Regions from separate parts of the Alteromonas nitratireducens genome, predicted to be linked through region 1. Evidence: predicted binding sites of a transcription regulator. Region 1 holds the regulator's gene; each other region holds the start of a gene.
What was found. Region 1 encodes sigma-54, which starts transcription at its own class of promoters, with help from an activator protein. Its sites were predicted from a motif close to GTTGGCACGNNNNTNGNNT; they were not measured.

Region 1 (3,282 bases):
GATAACTTTTTCCAGGCCGGGGAGTCTGCCATGGGGCAGGGCGATGCCATTGCCAATCCCGGTGCTGCCCATACGCTCACGCGAGAGCAGACTGGTCAGTACGGCGGCCTGATCAATCTCGGGATTATTTTTGGCAGCAATGTTGCTGATAATCTCAAGAATTCGTTTTTTACTGTTGCACTGGACCGCACATTCGGTGCGGTCCAGGCTGACTAAGGCTTGAATATCCATAAACGCAATGAATTAATGCTTCTTCATCTTTTCCTTGTGTTTAATAACCTGCCTGTCGAGCTTATCAACCATACTGTCGATAGCTGCATACATATCGGTATCTTCTGAAGACGCAAACACTTCAGCACCGCTGAGGTGAACCGTCGCTTCGGCTTTTTGAGACAGCTTTTCTACATTAAGAATGACGTGAACGTTGGAAATATGATCGAAGTGGCGCTCCAGCTTGCTGAACTTAGTATCGACATAATTACGCAAAGAGTCGGTGATTTCGACATGATGACCGGTAAGGTTGATTTGCATATTTCGTCTTCCTTATCTTTGTGAGCCCCTAAATAAGGCTCTTACGTTGGTTAGACGGGGGGATCGCAAGCGATTCCCGGTATTTTGCTATTGTCCGCCGGGCAACCATAATTCCCTGCTCGGCCAACAATTGAGCAATCTTGCTGTCACTAAGTGGTTTACTGGGCTTTTCAGCCGCAACCAGTTTTTTGATCAATGCGCGAATCGCGGTTGAGGAACACTCGCCACCTGACTCTGTTGCCACGTGACTGGAGAAAAAGTATTTCAGCTCAAAAATACCCCGCGGTGTATGCATGTATTTTTGCGTGGTCACCCGCGAGATGGTCGATTCGTGCATATCTACCATTTCTGCGACATCATTCAGCACCATTGGTTTCATCATTTCCGGACCATGTTCAAAAAAGCCCATTTGTTGCTGCACAATACAGTTAGCCACTTTCAACAGCGTTTCGTTGCGTGACTCCAGGCTCTTAATGAACCATTTAGCTTCCTGCATGTGCGAGCGAATAAACTGGGAATCGCTGCTGTTACGCGCATTCCGGCTCATGGCCGCATATTGCTGGTTAATACTCAGTTTAGGCAGACTGTCGGGGTTAAGCTCAACAATCCAGCGACCATTTTTCTTCACCACCGACACATCCGGAATCACGTACTCCGGATCTTTGGTAACCAGGGCACTGCCAGGCCGTGGGTTAAGCGTCTGTAATAACCGCATGGCTTCACGTAACTGATCTTCCTTCAGACGGGATTTGCGCATCAGCGTGCGGTAGTCCTTGCTGCCAAGCAGATCACTGTATTCTTCAATCAGCATGCGGGCTTCAGCCAGCCAGGGAGTATCCTCTGAAAACTGTCTTAGCTGAACCAGCAGGCATTCCTGCGGGGTACGCGAACCGGAGCCAATCGGGTCGAATAACTGAATGCGTTTAAGCACACACTCGACCTCGTCCATCTCTACCGGCTCTTCGGTTTCATCTGAGTTAACACTGGCCAGAATGTCATCAAGTGGCACCGTCAGGTAACCGGATTCGTCAATCGAATCTATGATTGCCGTGGCAATGGCACGGTCGGTGTCGGAAAACGGCGTCAGACGCATCTGCCAGAGCAGATGATCCTGAATGTTTTCTGTGGTTTCACCCTGAAAAACCTGGTCATCGTCACTTGAGGGGCCAGGGGCAGGGGCAGATGACGCGGAATAATATTCGTCCCACGTACTGTCAATGGGAAGCTCATCAGGCAGGTCGTTTTTCTCTAACGCATCTCCGGCTTCTATGCTGTCACTGCTGGCCGAGACAGTCTCCTGATGATCGTCATTGTCGATATTGTTTTTTTCGGGCAGGTCATTGTCCTGACCTTCGTCAACCTCAAGTAGCGGGTTCGCATCCAGCGCTTCCTGAATTTCCTGCTGAAGGTCGAGCGTAGACAACTGCAGCAAACGGATTGCTTGCTGCAATTGCGGTGTCATTGTGAGCTGTTGACTGAATTTTAATTGTAAAGATGGTTTCATCTACGTCTTATAAGTAATGCTCGTGATTGTGTCTCTGTTATGCCGTGGCACGATGACATCTGACAACTTAACTATAGCCTGAATTGTTCGCCAAGGTATACATCCCTGACCTGTTGATTACTCAGTACCTCTTCGGCGGTGCCCTGTGCGATTAGCTCTCCGTGACTCACAATGTAGGCTTTCTCACAGACATCCAGCGTTTCCCTGACGTTGTGATCGGTGATTAGGATACCGATACCCCTGTCCCGCAGGTGCTGGATGATCTTCTTTATATCATTAACGGAGATGGGATCAACACCCGCAAATGGCTCGTCCAGCAAAATAAATTTCGGGTTGGCGGCCAGCGCTCTGGCTATTTCTACCCGGCGACGTTCACCGCCTGACAGGCTCATCCCCGTGCTGTTACGAATATGATTGATATTGAACTCATCCAGCAGCGCATCCGCCTCAGCTTCCTGTCCGTTTTTATCCAAATCCTTGCGGGTCTGGAGGATTGCCATAATGTTTTCGAGCACCGTCAGCTTTCTGAAAATAGACGCTTCCTGCGGTAAATAGCCTATACCGAGTCGGGCACGCTCGTGCATGGGAAGGTGGGTGAGTACTTCGTCGTCAATGTGGATTTGGCCTTTATCAAGCGGAACCAAACCTACAATCATGTAAAATGTTGTGGTTTTTCCTGCACCGTTCGGACCCAGTAAGCCCACAATCTGGCCAGTCGACACCGACAGGCTCACATCTCTGACGACCTGGCGGGCTTTATACGATTTCGCCAGACTTTGTGCGGTCAGGGTTGCCATAATTATTGCTGGTCCTTCTGCTGGTTCTGGTCGTCGTCTTTTTTATCTTCCCCGTCTTTCTTGTCATCGCGGGTCAGCTTTTTTATCGCCTGGGGACGGAATACGGTGGTCACGCGGCCATCGCTGTTGCCCGTGGCCAGCAACTGCTCTTTGGCCATGTCATAGGTAATTTTGTCGCCCTGAACCATGCTGGTATCCTGCTGTAACTCGGCATTGCCCTCCAGCGAAATCGTGCGTTTTATCACCTCGTAACGGATCTCTCTCGCTGTCGCTCTGACCTGCGTGCCGTCCTCCATTTTTTGTGAATAGCTGGCCGGATTGCCGCGTGCGACAAAGACTTCTCTGCCATCTCCTTCGGTCGCAATCACCTCAACCTCATCGGCATCGATAACCAGTGTGCCCTGCGTTATGCGGACATCGTCCTTAAACAGGGATGTTTTGTTTTTGCCG
Region 2 (3,282 bases), on a different contig from region 1:
TTGTGTTTGGCACGTCCGATGGAAAAAAGGCCTCACCGCGAATTAAACATAAGCAGGCCAGCAAAGTCCGGCTAAGCTTTACTCATTCCCGAACCTACGCACTGGACGGAGAGGTACGGGAAAGTAAGGATATTCTGATAGAAACCCGGCCACGAAGTCTCACTCTGCTGACCCGCAAAAACAGTCCGGCACTGAACACAGACTGATCGTGACCGTCTACAATCTGGTATGAACCCCTGTGTTTAGCCAATAAGGGAAACTATGAGCAGTCAATCAAATCATGATGCACTAATCAGTTGGCTTGAGGAACGTCACCCGGGTCAGGAAGAATACCTTCAGGCTGTTCGCGAAGTGGCTGCTGACATTGTGCCGGTGTACAACGCGAACGAACAGTACAAGGGCGTCGACGTACTTCGCAGACTGTGTGTTCCTGAGCGCATCATCACGTTTAATATCAGTTGGCAGAACAGTGAGGGGCACGCTGAAATCAATCAGGGCTGGCGGGTGCAGCACAGCGGTTTAATTGGCCCGTATAAAGGGGGCCTGCGCTTCCACCCCACTGTTAATGAATCGATTCTTAAGTTCTTGGCATTTGAGCAAACCTTCAAGAATGCGCTGACCAGCTTGCCGATGGGAGGCGCGAAAGGGGGTTCTGACTTTGACCCGAAAGGACGCAGCGACACGGACATTATGCGTTTTTGTCAGGCGTTTATGACTGAACTGCAGCGCCATATTGGCTCGCGGACCGATGTTCCTGCCGGTGACATTAATGTGGGTGCCCGTGAAATTGGGTATTTGTATGGCCACTACCGGCGCATCAAAAATCGCTTTGAAGGAGTTATCACCGGCAAGGGCGTCAGCTTTGGTGGCAGCTATGTGAGAACGGAGGCCACCGGTTACGGGCTGATTTATTTCTTACGCGCGGTACTGGAAACCCATGAAACCCCCATGAAGGACCAGCGTGTACTGATTTCCGGCGCCGGTAATGTTGCTCTGCACGCCGCCCTTAAAGCCATTCACTATGACGCAAAAGTCCTTACCCTGTCGAATAGCCGGGGCGCCTGGGTGTATGAAGACGGTATCACCGAGGACATGGTGCGCTTTGCGCTGACCAATAAAGACCAGCACGACAATATACTGGCTGCTATGGCCGATGAATTTGGCGGAAAGTGGCACAAAAACAAAACCCCGTGGTTCGTTGAAGGTGATATCGCCCTGCCCTGCGCCACCCAGAATGAGCTGGACGAAGAGGACGCCAGACTGCTGATTAAAAACGGCTGCAGTTATGTGCTGGAAGGCGCCAACATGCCCTGCACCAACGCCGCACGACATTGCTTTCTTGATGCAAAACTGCCGCATGTGCCGAGTAAGGCCGCTAACGCTGGCGGGGTCGCACTGTCTGGCCTGGAAATGTCACAAAATGCCGGCTTTCAGCCATCCACCTTTGAACACCTCGACAGCCGCCTGAAGGCGATCATGGAAGAGATCCATCAGTTATGCGTGGATGAGGGCCAGGATGACGGGTTTATCAACTATGCCAAGGGTGCCAATATTGCTGCCTTTCGCCGGCTTGCTGACGCAATGGTGGCACAGGGAATCTAAGCCAGCTCCCCCTCCCTGACAGTGTAATTACTGCCATCGCTGTGAAGATTTTTCTTTACCGTGATGGCAGATTCTAAATTTCAATATATTTTTCAAACACTTAAACCACTCTGAATATTGGAACGCATTTCGCTTCTTATGGTATGGACTCACAACAGGGAGCAAACGATGAAAACCATTTTCGAGGCACTCAGACATGATCATGAAAAACAGCGTCTGTTATTAAAAATTCTGAGCGAAACCAGTGGCGACAGCGCTGCCCGTCGCGATTATTTTGCCGAACTTAAAGAGGCGCTCGCCAATCACGCCATGGCAGAGGAGCGCCATTTTTATTCTCCACTGCTCGAACATGACAGTGCAGTTGAACTGTCACGGCACGGTATTGCGGAACACCACGAAATAGATGAACTGGTTGAAAAGCTGGATGAAACCGACATGTCGTCGTCGGCCTGGCTGCATCACTTAAAGAGCCTGAAGGAAAAAGTAGAACATCATCTTAAAGATGAGGAGCAGTCGTTTTTCCAGACCGCAGGCAAACTGCTTAACAATGACGAAAAAGGCGCACTGGCCGATGCATACCTGCAGGAAATGAAAAACGCCAGTGAGGCCGCCTGAAACAGGAGCAGCCTATGACAGTCTGGTCACTGATTATTGTACTGGCGGCGCTGACCGCCACCATCTGGGTGGCGGGCGCGTCCCGCCTGATGACGTTTGTTGGTCAAACTATCGCGTCGATCGTCGCCGCGCTGATCGGTTGGTACGTATTTTTGTCGGTGTTAAGCCGAAAAAACCGTGACCAGCCGCCCCTAGCGTTTGGCAATAATGTATACCGCGTGCACGATCCCCGGAATATAACCGAGCAACGTCAGCAGGATATTAATCCAGAATTGTGCGCCAATGCCGACCTGAAGAAATACGCCAAGCGGTGGCAGCAGAATAGCGATGAGAATGCGAATAATGTCCATGGGCTGTTCCTATTATTATTGTGTCAGGGTTATTTATACAGCATTTGCCCACGCATGGGCGCCAGCTCTGCAAGCAGCTGATTTTGCAGGCGGTGTGGTACATCCGCCTTGTTCATTGCATTAATCAGTAAATCAACGGTCAGGTTAAAGTGAGCTTCGGTAATTTGCATACCACCATGCACCTGCTCCATCGTATCGCCGGTGTAGCTGCACGGACCGTCACTGACCATACATAACTGCTCGGTCAGCTTCTCTTTAAACCGTGCAATATCGCTGCCCTCAAAGTACTTGAGAATAGTCGGGTTATATTCAATTTCATAGATAAAATTATCAACGATCGCATCAATTGTGGGCGCACCGCCTAACTCGTTATAGAGCGTCGTCGACGTGGATGCACATCCGCCCAGTAACAACAGCAACCCTGCTGTCGCATGCCGAATTACCATAGCTGACCTCCTACCGACACATACAGCCCGTTTTGTCCGGCGGCACCAGCGATACTCCCCAGTTCTGCCCATGCGACGGTGACGTTGAACGACTTGGAAGGAATATAGGTGACAAATACATCCCACCAGTCATCCTCACCCAATCCCAGATTATCCGGTTTTTGCCGGTATTCTGCGCCCACCGCAAAATGGCGGTTGAAAAGCACACCTACCGAACCTTCAAGCATCAGATCATACCCGTCATCACCAGCCCGTCCTGCCCCTAACAA
Region 3 (3,282 bases), on a different contig from region 1:
AGGTCATGGTAACTGTTGGCTCGTCAACCGTAAGTGGCGGCAGCGCCTCAACAGCATTCACGTCACAGATGGTGTCAGAGATTTTCAGCTCACCCAGCCCTGAGATAGCAATGATGTCGCCAGCACTTGCCATGTCAACTTCATGGCGCTGAAGACCGAGATACCCGTATACCAGACCGACTTTACCGGTACGTTTTTCACCCGATGCAGTGACGACCGTAACCTGCTGGTTCGGCTTAACTGTACCGCGCTTCACACGACCAACACCGATAACACCAACATACGAGTTGTAGTCCAGCTGCGAAATCTGCATCTGGAACGGGCCATTGATATCCGCATTCGGTGGAGACACCTGCTCAACAATCGTTTCGAACAGCGGCGTCATGTCAGTACCGGTTGTGTCAGAGTCGAGAGACGCCCAGCCGTTCAGGGCTGACGCGTAAACCACCTGAAAATCAAGCTGGTCATCAGTCGCACCCAGGTTGTCAAACAGATCGAACACCTGATCCATTACCCAGTCAGGACGTGCGCCCGGCTTATCAATCTTGTTAATCACGACGATAGGCTTCAGGCCCTGCGCGAACGCTTTTTGCGTCACGAAGCGGGTCTGTGGCATCGGACCTTCCTGCGCATCCACCAGCAGCAGTACCGAGTCTGCCATTGACATAACTCGCTCTACTTCACCACCGAAGTCGGCGTGTCCCGGTGTGTCTACAATGTTAATTCGGTAGTCGTTCCAGTTAATGGCGGTGTTTTTTGCCAGGATGGTAATACCGCGCTCTTTCTCGATATCATTCGAGTCCATCACCCGCTCTTCCGCCTCGCCACGGCTTTCCAGGGTGCCGGATTGTTGCAGCAGTTTGTCGACCAGCGTGGTTTTACCATGGTCAACGTGCGCAATAATGGCGATATTGCGCAGCTTACTAATATCAGTGGTATTCATTAATGGAACCTGTATCTGTTGGCGCCTGAGCCTTATGGTGTAAGGCAGCAGGAAGTGTTGATTCTTGCGAAGAGAAAAAATTTGCGCGGATTGTACAGAAAAACTACGGTCTTTGCGCCACTTTTTTTTATGCCACTGTGAAAAAGAACAAATCATCTAAATGTGGTGTAGCGAGGCTGGCGGGATCCATGAAGTTACACTAGGCTAGGAAAGGATAAATGACGCAACTTGCACCACAAAAATGCAAGAATGCACCATTACAGGGCAAATCAGAATCACGTCATGCATTCAAACCACCGCTATCCCGCATGGCGTGGCACTGGGTTTTATGGCACGAATATCGCTTCTGATTCTGGAATTGCTGAAGTGATTGCCTTCACTTCACCTGTTTACATCAAACCTGGAGGACACGATGTCAGTAGAAAAGGCATTAGAGCTGATTAAAGAAAGCGAAGCTAAGTTTGTTGATATGCGCTTTACCGATACCAAAGGTAAAGAACAGCATGTTTCTATTCCTGTTTCGCAAATCGATGAGGAATTCTTCGAAGAAGGTAAAATGTTCGACGGTTCTTCGATTTCCGGCTGGAAAGGCATTAACGAATCAGACATGGTACTGATGCCTGATCCGACGACAGTTGTACTGGATCCGTTTGCCGAGGAAGTCCAGGTTAATGTTCGCTGCGATATCCTCGAGCCTTCTACGATGGAAGGTTATGAGCGTGACCCGCGTTCAGTTGCCCGCCGCGCTGAGGAATACCTGAAATCTACCGGCATCGGTGACACCGTGTATTTTGGTCCGGAACCAGAATTCTTCCTGTTTGACGACGTCAAATTCCACACTGATATGGCCGGCTCTTTCTACAAGATTGATTCGTCTGAAGCGAAGTGGAACTCAGGTGCCGATTTCGAAGGCGGTAACCTCGGTCACCGTCCGGGTGTCAAAGGCGGTTATTTCCCGGTACCTCCGGTAGATTCTGCACATGATATCCGCGCTGCAATGTGTCTGGTAATGGAAGAAATGGGCCTGACAATTGAAGCGCACCACCACGAAGTGGCGACGGCTGGCCAGAACGAAATTGCGACCCAGTTCAACACACTGGTTAAGAAAGCAGACGAACTGCAAATCTATAAGTATGTTGTTCATAACGTTGCGGATGCCTACGGTCTGTCTGCGACCTTCATGCCAAAGCCTCTGGTAGGTGACAACGGCTCTGGTATGCACTGCCACCAGTCAATCTCTAAAGATGGCGTCAACATCTTTGCCGGTGACAAGTACGCAGGTCTGTCAGACGAAGCGCTGTATTACATTGGCGGTATCATCAAGCACGCGCGTGCCATCAACGCGTTTGCAAACGCGTCTACCAACTCGTACAAGCGTCTGGTACCAGGCTTTGAAGCACCGGTTATGCTGGCCTATTCAGCGCGTAACCGCTCTGCGTCAATCCGTATTCCTTACGTTACCAGCGATAAAGCACGTCGTATCGAAGTTCGCTTCCCTGATCCAACCGCTAACCCATACCTGGCGTTCAGCGCCATGCTGATGGCGGGTCTTGATGGCATTAAGAACAAGATCCACCCTGGCGATGCAATGGATAAGGATCTGTACGACCTGCCAGCCGAAGAAGCGGCGGAAATTCCAACCGTTGCCAGCTCGCTGGAAATGGCACTGGATGCGCTGGACAGCGACCGTGACTTCCTGAAAGCCGGTGGTGTTATGACTGACGACATGATTGATGCGTACATCGATCTTAAGCGTGAAGAAGTCACTAAACTGAACATGACTACCCACCCGGTCGAGTTCGACATGTACTACAGCGTATAATTACGCACGGTATAAACCTGCATACAAAAGCCCGCATTTGCGGGCTTTTTTTATGTGTGCGTGTCAACTAGTATGTGGAGTATGGTCGCAATGGAGGCGATAGTTTGTGTGGAGAGATAACGTGGCAACAAAGATAGCGCAATACCTCTTGCTTAGTGCGGTATGTATGCCGATGGCCTTTGCCGGCCCGGTGTATAAAGTAGTGAAAGAGGACGGCAGCGTGATCTACACCGACCAGCCGGTACAGGGAAGTGAAGAAGTCCGGTTTAACGAGGCAACCCGCAACGTGGCTGCTCCTCTTGCCACGCCAACCGCGGCACCTGCACAGAAAAAGGCAGCCCGTCAGATTGACTATCATGTCTCCGTCACATCTCCCGAAGAAGAAGCCACGCTACGTGATAACCGTGGCAATATCACCATTACAGCAGCGAAAACCCCGCCCAGTGCCCCCGCCCGCTTTCAGCTTACCTTTGATGGCGAGGTAAAAGCCGTCAACACCAGTGGTGTTTTTCAGTTG

Region 2: AB1N33_RS01245 (hemerythrin domain-containing protein) is a predicted target of sigma-54. The motif match lies at 1,719-1,737, and genes of this name have one in related genera.
Region 3: glnA (glutamate--ammonia ligase) is a predicted target of sigma-54. The motif match lies at 1,271-1,289, and genes of this name have one in related genera.

Annotation. Positions count from the first base shown of each region.
Region 1 is NZ_JBFNPK010000015.1:38,319-41,600, forward strand. Features, by position in the region: gene ptsN (PTS IIA-like nitrogen regulatory protein PtsN) at 1-231, opposite strand, end outside; gene hpf (ribosome hibernation promoting factor) at 244-531, opposite strand; gene AB1N33_RS12890 (RNA polymerase factor sigma-54) at 560-2,035, opposite strand; gene lptB (LPS export ABC transporter ATP-binding protein) at 2,107-2,832, opposite strand; gene lptA (lipopolysaccharide transport periplasmic protein LptA) at 2,835-3,282, opposite strand, start outside.
Region 2 is NZ_JBFNPK010000001.1:273,013-276,294, reverse strand. Features, by position in the region: gene AB1N33_RS01255 (diacylglycerol kinase family protein) at 1-206, shown strand, start outside; gene gdhA (NADP-specific glutamate dehydrogenase) at 262-1,602, shown strand; gene AB1N33_RS01245 (hemerythrin domain-containing protein) at 1,771-2,217, shown strand; gene AB1N33_RS01240 (YqaE/Pmp3 family membrane protein) at 2,409-2,567, opposite strand; gene AB1N33_RS01235 (group I truncated hemoglobin) at 2,597-3,013, opposite strand; gene AB1N33_RS01230 (DUF3034 family protein) at 3,007-3,282, opposite strand, start outside.
Region 3 is NZ_JBFNPK010000002.1:94,394-97,675, reverse strand. Features, by position in the region: gene typA (translational GTPase TypA) at 1-943, opposite strand, end outside; gene glnA (glutamate--ammonia ligase) at 1,356-2,765, shown strand; gene AB1N33_RS03025 (DUF4124 domain-containing protein) at 2,887-3,282, shown strand, end outside.